Regions from separate parts of the Nonomuraea sp. NPDC004580 genome, predicted to be linked through region 1. Evidence: riboswitches for the same ligand, from Rfam matches in the RefSeq annotation. Region 1 holds a riboswitch; the other holds the start of a gene.
What was found. A riboswitch is a leader RNA that binds a small molecule or an ion and turns the genes downstream of it on or off. The one in region 1 is predicted to bind cyclic di-AMP.
Positions count from the first base shown of each region.

Region 2: it holds a riboswitch for cyclic di-AMP, as region 1 does, so the genes downstream of both, ABZW11_RS43625 (GH25 family lysozyme) here and ABZW11_RS04600 (C40 family peptidase) in region 1, are expected to answer to the same signal.

Region 1 covers NZ_JBEXLH010000002.1:309,460-314,363, forward strand. Annotated here, with positions in the region: gene ABZW11_RS04590 (RDD family protein) at 1-313, opposite strand, end outside; gene ABZW11_RS04595 (amino-acid N-acetyltransferase) at 399-974, opposite strand; cyclic di-AMP (ydaO/yuaA leader) riboswitch at 1,252-1,403, shown strand; gene ABZW11_RS04600 (C40 family peptidase) at 1,526-2,455, shown strand; gene ABZW11_RS04605 (LuxR C-terminal-related transcriptional regulator) at 2,557-2,769, opposite strand; gene lysX (bifunctional lysylphosphatidylglycerol synthetase/lysine--tRNA ligase LysX) at 3,380-4,861, opposite strand.
Region 2 covers NZ_JBEXLH010000091.1:21,337-26,240, reverse strand. Annotated here, with positions in the region: gene ABZW11_RS43645 (substrate-binding domain-containing protein) at 1-164, opposite strand, end outside; gene ABZW11_RS43640 (SDR family oxidoreductase) at 508-1,263, opposite strand; gene ABZW11_RS43635 (PAS domain-containing sensor histidine kinase) at 1,295-2,080, opposite strand; gene ABZW11_RS43630 (SDR family oxidoreductase) at 2,237-2,980, shown strand; gene ABZW11_RS43625 (GH25 family lysozyme) at 2,994-3,737, opposite strand; cyclic di-AMP (ydaO/yuaA leader) riboswitch at 3,750-3,893, opposite strand; gene mqo (malate dehydrogenase (quinone)) at 4,083-4,904, opposite strand, start outside.

The DNA.
Region 1 (4,904 bases):
CCTGCTGCCCGTAACCGGGCTGCGACTGCTGCTGCTGGCCGTAGCCCTGCTGGCCGTACTGGGGTTGCTGGCCGTATGAGGGCGGCTGCTGACCGTACTGGGGTTGCTGCTGGCCATAGCCGTACTGTTGTTGCTGTTGCTGTCCGTACTGGGGCTGCTGCCCGTAGGCGTCGTCCGCCCGGTAGCCGACCACAGTGACGTCCGGGTCGGGCTCGCCGGGGTGGCGGCCCGTGTTCTGCTGCCCGTAAGGGGTGCCGGGTGCAGAATTCTCGCCGGATTCGTCCTGTGGATACGGCGGCTGTCCGGTGCTCACCGTGTCACCTCGCTTCGAGTGCGCATGTGGCACGTGTCAGGACACATGCCTGTGCTGCCCAACGTATCGACATAGGTATCAACAATCACCTTTCCATCTGGTCAAGGTCCGCGTCACCCGATGTCAGATGCAGCAGCATGCGGGTGTTGCCCAGGGTGTTCGGTTTGACGTGTTCCAGGTCGAGGAACTCCGCGACACCCTCGTCGTACGAGGCCAGCAGTTCGGCGTACACCTCGGGTGAGACCGGCGTGCCCTGAATCTGGCGAAAGCCCAGTCTTGCGAAGAAGTCGACCTCAAAAGTCAGACAGAATACACGCCGCAGACCTAGATCATTCGCCTGCTGAATCAGCGCCGAGACGATCCGATGGCCGACGCCCATGCCACGGCACTGCGGGTCCACGGCCACGGTACGGACCTCGGCGAGGTCCTCCCAGAGCACGTGGAGCGCACCGCAACCGACGACCTGCCCGCCCCGTTCGGCCACCCAGAACTCCTGTACGTCCTCGTACAGGGTGACGGTGGCCTTCTTCAGGAGCCGCGAGCCCGAGCCCGCCCCCGCGTAGGTGTCCACAAGCCTCCTGATGTCCCGCACATCGGGCGTGCGGGCGCGCCGGACCACCACCGCGGTCTCGGCTGTTGTCAGTTCGGCCACCTGCTCCATGGCCATCCAGGGTACAGATGTCATTACGGCTCGGCCCTAACTCCCACGTCTCGGCCCATGCTGTTACAACTCGTGCTCATCTGAGCACGCGCTCTGAGCAGGCCCGCGAGTCACCAGATCGGGCGGCAAATCCGTCATAAGTTGCGTTTCGTACGGCGGGGCACGAGATCACCTTGTGACTCTTCGGTTGTGAAACCTCTACAGAGTCGGCAGTTCTGGTTGAGCACGAACCCGGAGTGCATTAGTGTCCAGCGACGATGTTCCCCGCGTGTCGCGCGCGGGCGACACGCCTAATCCTCCACGAGGAGGAGCCGGGGAACCGCCGGTGACGCCCCCCAGCGCCACCATCGGGGTGAATCCGCAACGTCCGGTAGGGCTGCTCCGGCCCGAACCCGTCAGCTAACCCGGCAGGCGTCGACGAGAGGAGCTGGTTGGTGAAGCGCACGCGCAGGCGTGAGAGGACGACCGCGGGCAAGCACGCCCGCCCTCTGCAACGTGCCTCCCGGCGGTCGCGTCTGCTCGGTGTAATAAGTGTCACACTGGCCACCTTTTTGGTCGCCGCCCCCGTAGGCTCCGCGTCCGCCGACCCCAAGCCCTCGCTCCAAGACCTGGCCAAGCAGGTCGAGAAGATGCACACCGAGATCGAGACGCTGGCCGAGGAGTACAACAGCCAGCGGGAGAAGCTCAAGAGCGCCAAGAGGGCCGCTGACGCCGCGAAGAAGACCCTGGCCACCAGCGAGGCCGACCTCGCCGCCAAGCGCGCCAAGGCCGCCGCACTGGCCGAGAACGCCTACATCACCGGCGGCCTCAGCCGCGCCCTCGCCTTCGCCACCTCCGACGACCCCGACGAGTTCCTCGACCGCGCCGCCACCACGTACGTGCTGCAGCAACAGCAGGGCGAGGCGGTCAACCAGGTCACCAAGGCCAGGGAGGCCGCCGAGCGGGCCAAGGCGGGCGCCGCCACCCGCATCAAGGAGGTCGAGAAGCTCATCTCCGACCTCGACAGCAAGCGCGACAAGATCACCAAGCTGGTCACCAAGGTCGAGAGCAACCTCTTCAGGCGGGCACTCGGCGAGGCGGGCCGGCCGGGCACCCGGGCCCAGCGCGTCAACCTGCCCATCGTGGGCAGCGGCAAGGCCGCCCAGGCCGCCAGGTGGGCGCTCACGCAGCAGCTCAAGCCGTACGTGTGGGGCGCGGAAGGCCCCAACTCCTACGACTGCAGCGGCCTCGTCATGGCCGCATATCAGCAGGTCGGCATCTCGCTGCCGCACTACACCGGCAGCCAGTGGACGGCGGGCCGCCACATCGACCGCTCCGAGCTGCGCCCGGGCGACCTGGTGTTCTTCTACAGCGACCTGCACCACGTGGGCATCTACCTCGGCGGCGGCATGATGGTGCACGCCCCGCGGACCGGCGACGTCGTCCGCATCGCCTCGATCGAGCGGCGGCCCTTCGCCGGCGCGGTGCGCATCGCCGACTGAGCCGCCCCAACTGAGCCGCCCCTACTGAGCCGCCCGCGAGGTCCGCAGAAGGCCCTGCAGAGGCCCGCAGGGCCCGCCCCACGCGAGCCCGTCGCCGATCATCAGATCAGCTGGCGGCGGGCCGCCCAGGCCACGGCCTCGATCGCCGTGGCGACGCCGATGCGGTCGCAGATGCCCCGCAGTCTCCGGCGTACGGTACGGCCGCTGATGTCCAGCCGTCTGCCTACTCGATCGACCGTGACCCCTTTCGCCAGCTCCGACAGCAATGCGAGGTCCGCATGGCTGAGTTCAACGCCTTCAGTGAGCACTTCCATCGGGAGCCCTCCCCCCCAACAGCAGAACGTGGGCCTCTCGACCGGACCCAGGTTGCTCCTCGCAGACCGTAAACGCATCCTGGAAAGGTCGTCAAGCATGACAACCGTGTGGCTTGACCAGCGCTATTGACATGATCCGAAATATGTGACGCCCTGGCGATAAAGCGCTACAGAACGCCGCCAAATAGCAGGCCTGCGCAACGCGAAAATCGGCCCCGAACGCCTTTCGATCTTTCTCTTCCCACCCATGAGAAGCCGCCCGACAGACGCACGGGCAGCACGACGGAACGGCCGGTCGGTGAGGTGTTCCCGGGCGGCGCGGCCTCGTCACGGGCCGGCTCGTGACGGCCGCCCCTGGCCACGCGGCGGAGTCGTCCGCGCCTGCGCGCCCGACCTGCCTGCGGGACTGCGAACTTGACCAGGTGCTTACAGACGATCAGATGTCGGAAAGCGGCCGACCAGAATGTAGTTCGGCGCAGGAGTCAAGAAGTGCCCTGACCGCGCACGTGAAAAGGCGGCGCCGCCCTCAGGGCAGCGCCGCCGTGACCGTTCCCGATGAGTGGGCTCAATGACTGGGCTCAATGACTGGGCCCAATAACAATGACAGGGCTCAGTGGCTGGGCTTGACCAGCGGGAACAGGATGGTCTCGCGGATGTTCTTGCCGGTGAACGCCATGATCATCCGGTCGATGCCGGCGCCCATGCCCCCGGTCGGCGGCATGGCGTATTCGAGCGCCTGCAGGAAGTCCTCGTCGAGCTGCATGGCCTCGGGGTCACCGCCGGCGGCCAGCAGCGACTGCTCGACCAGCCGGCGCCGCTGCTCGATCGGGTCGATCAGCTCGGAGTAGGCGGTGCCGAGCTCGGTGCCGAACCCGATGAGGTCCCACTTCTCGGTCAGCAGCGGGTCGTCGCGGTGCTGGCGGGTCAGCGGCGAGGTCTCCAGCGGATAGTCCATGACGAACGTCGGCTGCACCAGCGTGTGCTCGACCAGCGCCTCGAACAGCTCCTGCACGAGCTTGCCCGAGCCCCACTTCGGGTCCCAGTGGACCTCGCGGCGGTCGGCCAGCTTGCGCAGCTCCTCAAGGGTGGTGGAGGTGGTGATCTCCTCGCCCACGGCCTGCGAGACCGCGCCGTAGAGCGTGATGCGCGGCCACTCGGCGATGCCGAGGTCGATCTCCTGCCCGTCGTGCACGACCACCGTGGTGTCGAGCGCGGCCACCACGGCCTTCTGGTACATGCGCTGGGTCAGGTCGGCCATGTCGTTGTAGTCGAGGTAGGTGCCGTAGGCCTCGAGCATCGTGAACTCGGGGTTGTGGGTCGAGTCGGCGCCTTCGTTGCGGAAGTTCCGGTTGATCTCGAAGACCTTCTCGATGCCGCCCACCACGAGCCGCTTCAGATAGAGCTCGATCGCGATGCGAAGGTAGAGCTCCATGTCGTAGGCGTTGATGTGGGTCTTGAACGGCCTGGCCGCCGCGCCGCCGTGGATCGGCTGCAGCATCGGCGTCTCGACCTCGAGGTAGCCCTCTTCGTGCCAGAAGTCGCGCACCGCGCGCACGGTGGCGCTGCGGACCCTGGCCATCTTCCTGGCCTCGTCGTTGACGATGAGGTCGACGTAGCGCTGGCGCACCCGCGCCTCGGGGTCGGTGAGGCCGATGTGCTTCTCCGGCAGCGGGCGCAGGCACTTGGCGGTGATCTGCCAGCTGTCGGCCAGGATGGACAGCTCGCCGCGCCGCGAGGTGATGACCTCGCCGCTCACGCCGACGTGGTCACCGAGGTCGACGTCGCGCTTCCAGCTCGCCAGCGACTCCTCGCCCACCTTGTCGAGGGAGATCATCACCTGCAGGTCGCCGCCTCCGTCGCGGAGGGTGGCGAAGCAGAGCTTGCCGCCCACGCGGTTGAGCATGACGCGCCCCGCGACCGCGACCCTGTCGCCGGTCGAGGTGTCGGGCTCCAGGCCCTGGTATTTCTCCCTGACCTCGGCGTTGGTGGCCGTGCGTGGGAAATTCACCGGGTAAGGGTCGACGCCCTCGCTGCGAAGGCGGTCGAGCTTCTCCCTCCGGATGCGCATCTGCTCGGGAAGTTCGTCGCTCACAACATCAAAGGGTAGGGGATATGGCGAACTGCAAGGGCTCGTC
Region 2 (4,904 bases), on a different contig from region 1:
AAGGGCGACTGCTGGGTGGCCTGGCTGAAGCCGATGGCGACCGGGCCGCCGGACTTCTCGCCGCCCGCTTCCGCCGACCCGCCCGGTGTGGACGACACCGAGCAGGCGGTCAGGGCGGAGATCAGGAGGAGTGCAGGGATTGTGAGCAGCCGAAATCTACTCATAGGGGCCTCCGTATGTGACGTAGGTAACGCACCGTAAGTCGGGAATTAACCCCGATGCAACACTTGAGCCCAAAATTGCTCATATGAGCAGACTGGGGGTCCTTGCTCCTCGTGTCCCATGACCGTCACAGGGGTTTCCCCAGGCCACAGCCGTTACGGCAGCTGCTCGGCGCCGTACGTCGTGCTACGTCGACGCGATCTCCGACCGTTTCGTGGAAGATGCCGTGGACGCCGAGGCGTCTCGGCGGCTCATCCGCAGAGCCATACGTGATCTCACCGAGTGAACCCGTGATGACAGCAGCAGGCGCCCGTAAAGGGCGTCGGCTGCTCGTCGGTTCGCTGGTCAGGTGAGGTTCAGGCCGCCGTCTACGGCGAGGACCTGGCCGGTGAGCCAGGTTGTGGTGGGGTCGGCGAGGTGGAGGATCCAGGTGGCCACTTCCTCCGGGACGCCGCGGCGGCCCAGGGGGATGCTGGCGGCCTCGTCCTGCTTGATCTGGGTGACGGTCTCCTCCGGGAGGCCGGCGGCGGTCAGGGCCTCGCTTTCCGTGGGGCCCGGTGCGACGGCGTTGACGCGGATGCCGTCCGCGGCCAGTTCCAGGGCCCAGCTTCTTGTCAGCTGTTCGATGGCGGCCTTTGAGGCGGCGTAGTGGGCGGCGCCGGGCAGGGGGCGGTGGCCGTACGTGCTGGAGATGTTGATGATCGTGCCGCGGGTCTTGCGCAAGTAGGGCAGGGCGGCGTGGGCCAGGAGGCTTGGGGCGGTGACGTTCAGGGCCAGGAGGTTTGCGATGCGCGTCGCGTCCGTTTCCGCCAGCGGCATGAGGGCTGTGCCGCCGGCGTTGTTGACCAGGACGTCGAGGCGGCCCCAGCGGTCCGTCGCGGCCTTCACCACGGCCTGCGGGGCGCCGTCCGCGGTGATGTCGGCGGAATGGACGGCGATGCCGGGGTGGTGGGCGGCGGTCTCCTCCAGAGGGGCTGGGCGGCGGCCGACGGCGAGTACGTGCGCGCCCGCCTTGGCCAGGGCGATCGCGGTGGCCCGGCCGATGCCGGAGCCGGCGCCGGTGACGATCGCGACGGTGTTCTCGAGATGGCGACTGGTCACGTGCTGAACTTCCTTGTTCTGTTCGGTGCGGTCAGGTGCTGGGGTGGGTTCGTGGGCCTGGACGGAGGGGGAGGCGCAGGGTGACGTGCGCGCCGTGGGTCTCGACGTGCAGGCTGCCGTGGTGGGCGGTGGTGATGGCGCGGGCGATGGCCAGGCAGAGGCCGGTGCCTCCCTGGTCGCCGGCCGGCTCGCCGCTGGTTTCCGAGGGGTCGTCGCTGGTCAGGCGAAGTTCCGCGTAGTCGGCCGTGCGGTGCAGGGTGACGGTCGCCGGGCGGCGGGTGGTGCCGAGGAGGATGGCCAGGAGGCGGGTCAGGTAGGTGGAGGAGGCGTGCGTGAGGACTGTGGGGTCCAGGCGGAGCCTCACGTCGCCGACACCGGCCGAGGCCGACTCCACCAGGGCGGTCAGGTTCACGTCGGTCAGTTCGCGGTCGTCGAGGCCGGCTTCGAGCCTGGAGAGCAGGAGCAGGTCGGTGGTGACGTGTTCCAGCCGGTCGAGGTCGTCGCTGACGTGGTCGAGCAGGTCGGTCACGTCGACGTCGTCCGGGTGCCGCCGGGCCGCCTCCACCTTGACGCGCAGCGCGGCCAGCGGCGTACGGACCTCGTGGGAGGCGTCGGCGGTGAAGCGCCGCGCCGCCCGCGCCCGTTCGTGCAGCTCGTCGGCGCGCGGGATGAGCACGGGCATGCCCATCAGCTCGTCCCGCTCGCGCCCGCAGGCGTCGAGGCAGGGCTGGTTGGCCGCCACGATCGTCATGTCCCCTGCCATGACCAGGCACGGGTTCGGGACGGCCGCGAGCAGCGCGGCATGGTCGTGTCTCATCAGGTTCCTCCCCAGGCGCTCAGCGAGCCTGTCACCAGCTAGGACAGCGCAGCCTCGCGGTCTGTGACCGCGAGGCCGGGAGTTTGCCGAGCCGAGGGCTTAGCGGGAGGTGGCAAGGGGAGGGTGCGGTGGACTGCGGCGAGGGGGAGGCGTGTCATGAAGGTCGTGGTGGTCGGCGGGACCGGCCTGATCGGATCGAAGCTGGTGAGCAGGCTGTCGCGCGACGGCCACGAGGCGGTGGCGGCATCGCCGCACACCGGGGTGAACACGCTCACCGGCGAGGGTCTCGCCGAAGCGCTGGAGGGGGCGCGGGTGGTGGTCGACGTGTCGAACGCGCCGTCGTTCGAACCGGCCGCCGTCCTGGAGTTCTTCGAGACCTCCACCGGCAACCTGCTGGCCGCCGAGTCGGAGGCGGGGGTCGGGCACCATGTCGCGTTGTCCATCGTCGGCACCGAACGCATGCCGGACAACGGATATTTCCGGGCGAAGGTCACACAGGAGCAGCTGATCGAGAAGTCGGGGATCCCGTACTCGCTGGTGCACGCGACCCAGTTCTTCGAGTTCGTGAAGGGCATCGCGGACGAGGCCGCCGACGGGGGAGTGGTGCGCATCGCGCCTGTGCTGTTCCAGCCGATCGCCGGGGACGACGTGGCCGCGGTGCTGTGCGAGGTCGCGGAGGGTACGCCGCTCAACGGCCGGCTGGAGGTGGCCGGGCCGGAGCGGGTCAGGATGGACGAGTTCGTCCGGCAGGCGCTGGCGGGGCTCGGTGACCCCCGTGAGGTGGTCACCGACCCGCACGCGCGTTACTTCGGGAGCGAGCTGGGCGAGCACTCGCTCGTGCCGCTGGGGGAGGCGCGGCTCGGCGGGGCTCGCTACGGCGACTGGGCCGCCGCCGGGTAGAACGCCCGAGACGTCAGACGGACTGGCGGCCCAGGGCGCGGAGCTGGTCGGGCGTCAGAGCCGAGACGTTCTGGTCGATGGGGACGTCCGTGTACTGGTGGATCGTCCACGACTTCCAGTCGGCCGGCGGCGTGATCGCGCCCTTGGCACGGCTGTAGTGGGCGACCCAGAGCGGGTACTGCGCCAGGCCGTGGCCGTAGGTGTCGGCGAAGTTCCAGCCGCTGTAGAAGAGCGGCTTGGTGCCGGTCTGGTTCTCCACGTACGACAGCCACGCCTTGGCCCAGGCGTTCACCTCGGCGACGGACTTGCCGTCGGTCGTCTCCAGGTCGAGGACCAGCAGGTCACCGGCCTTGGCGGGCTGGGCGTTCACCGCGGCCAGGAAGTGGTTGGCGTCGGCGATGGGATCGTCGGCGGGGTGGCCGTAGTGGTAGGCGCCGCGCACGATGCCCTTCTCGCCGAGCTCCCGCCAGTGCCTGGCGAAGGAGGAGTCGACGAAGTCGGTCCCCTCGGTGGCCTTGATGATGCCGAACTGCGCAGAGCTGGCGCTCCAGTCGTACAGCGGCTCGTAGTGGGAGATGTCCAGGCCGTAGGTCAGGGCGGAGCTGTGCTGGGCCGCCTCGTGCGGGGCGACCTGGTCGGTGGTGGAGGCGTGTGCGGTGCCGGTGACGGCGGTGCCGGTGACGGCGGTGACGGCGGCGAGTACGGCTCCGCCGAGCGCCAGTCCGAGGCGCTTGCGGTTCTCGGCAAGCTTGGCCATGCGGATGTTGACTCCTTGCTTCCATGCCGCCTACCGGGTTAGCTGACGGGTTCGGGACTGGAAGTGCCCTACGGACACGGGCATGAGCGGGCGTCCGATTCACCCCGGAAAGTGGGTCCCCGGTTCCGCGGGACGCGGATTCGGCGGCCGTACGCCGGAGACGGCGTACGGTCCGGTCAAAGATGCGAGGTCACGCGCTGCGGTGGTCCCTCGACCCGCAAAAGTACATAATTCGCAAAAGTATCTGCAAGTACTCCAAAGGGACTTTCCAGCCTCTGACCTGGTAAGAGGCCCGAAAACCCCGTGTACGTCGCGGATTCGGAAATAGGTAAAGTTTTCCGGCATTCACTCCAGACGAAGCGTTCGAGCCGTCCTCGTGAGGGTCTCCGGCGGCGGTGCGGCGCCGTACGACGGCACGAGCTCGCGCAACGCCGGCCGCCAGCCGTCCACCCGGCCGGGGAAGGCGCGTCCGAGCACGTCCAGCATGATCGCCACGGACGCCGACGCCCCGGGTGAGGCACCGAGCAGGGCGGCGAGCCCCCCGTGGGCCGACGTCACCACCTCGGTGCCGAACCCGGCGATCGACCCGCGCCCGTTCACCGGCTTGACCACCTGCACCCGCTGGCCCGCGGTGATCGGCTCCCAGTCCTCCGCCCGCGCCTCGGGGACGAACCGGCGCAGCGCCCGCAGCCGGTCGCCGCGCGTCTGCGCGAGCTGCCCGACCAGGTAGCGCAGCAGGGCGGGCTCGGCGCGGGCGGCGCCGAGCAGCGTCATGACGTTGCCGGGGGTGACGGATCCCGGCAGGTCGGTGAGCCTGCCGCGCTTGAGGAAGCGTGGCGAGAACGCGGCGAAGGGGCCGAACATCAGGTATGTGCGCCCGTCCACGACCCGGGTGTCGAGATGCGGCACCGACAGGGCGGGCGCGCCCGGCTCGGCATGACTGTAGACCTTGGCGTGGTGCCCGGCCACCAGCTCGGCCCGGTCCGTACGCAGGAACCGCCCGCTGATCGGGAACCCCCCGTACGCCCGCGTCTCCGCCACCCCGGCGCTCTGCAGCAGCGGCAGCGTGCCGCCGCCCGCCCCCAGGAACACGAACGACCCGCGCACCCCGTAGTCGCGGGAACCCGCCAGGTCGCGCACCCGCAGCCGCCACGACCTGCGGTCATG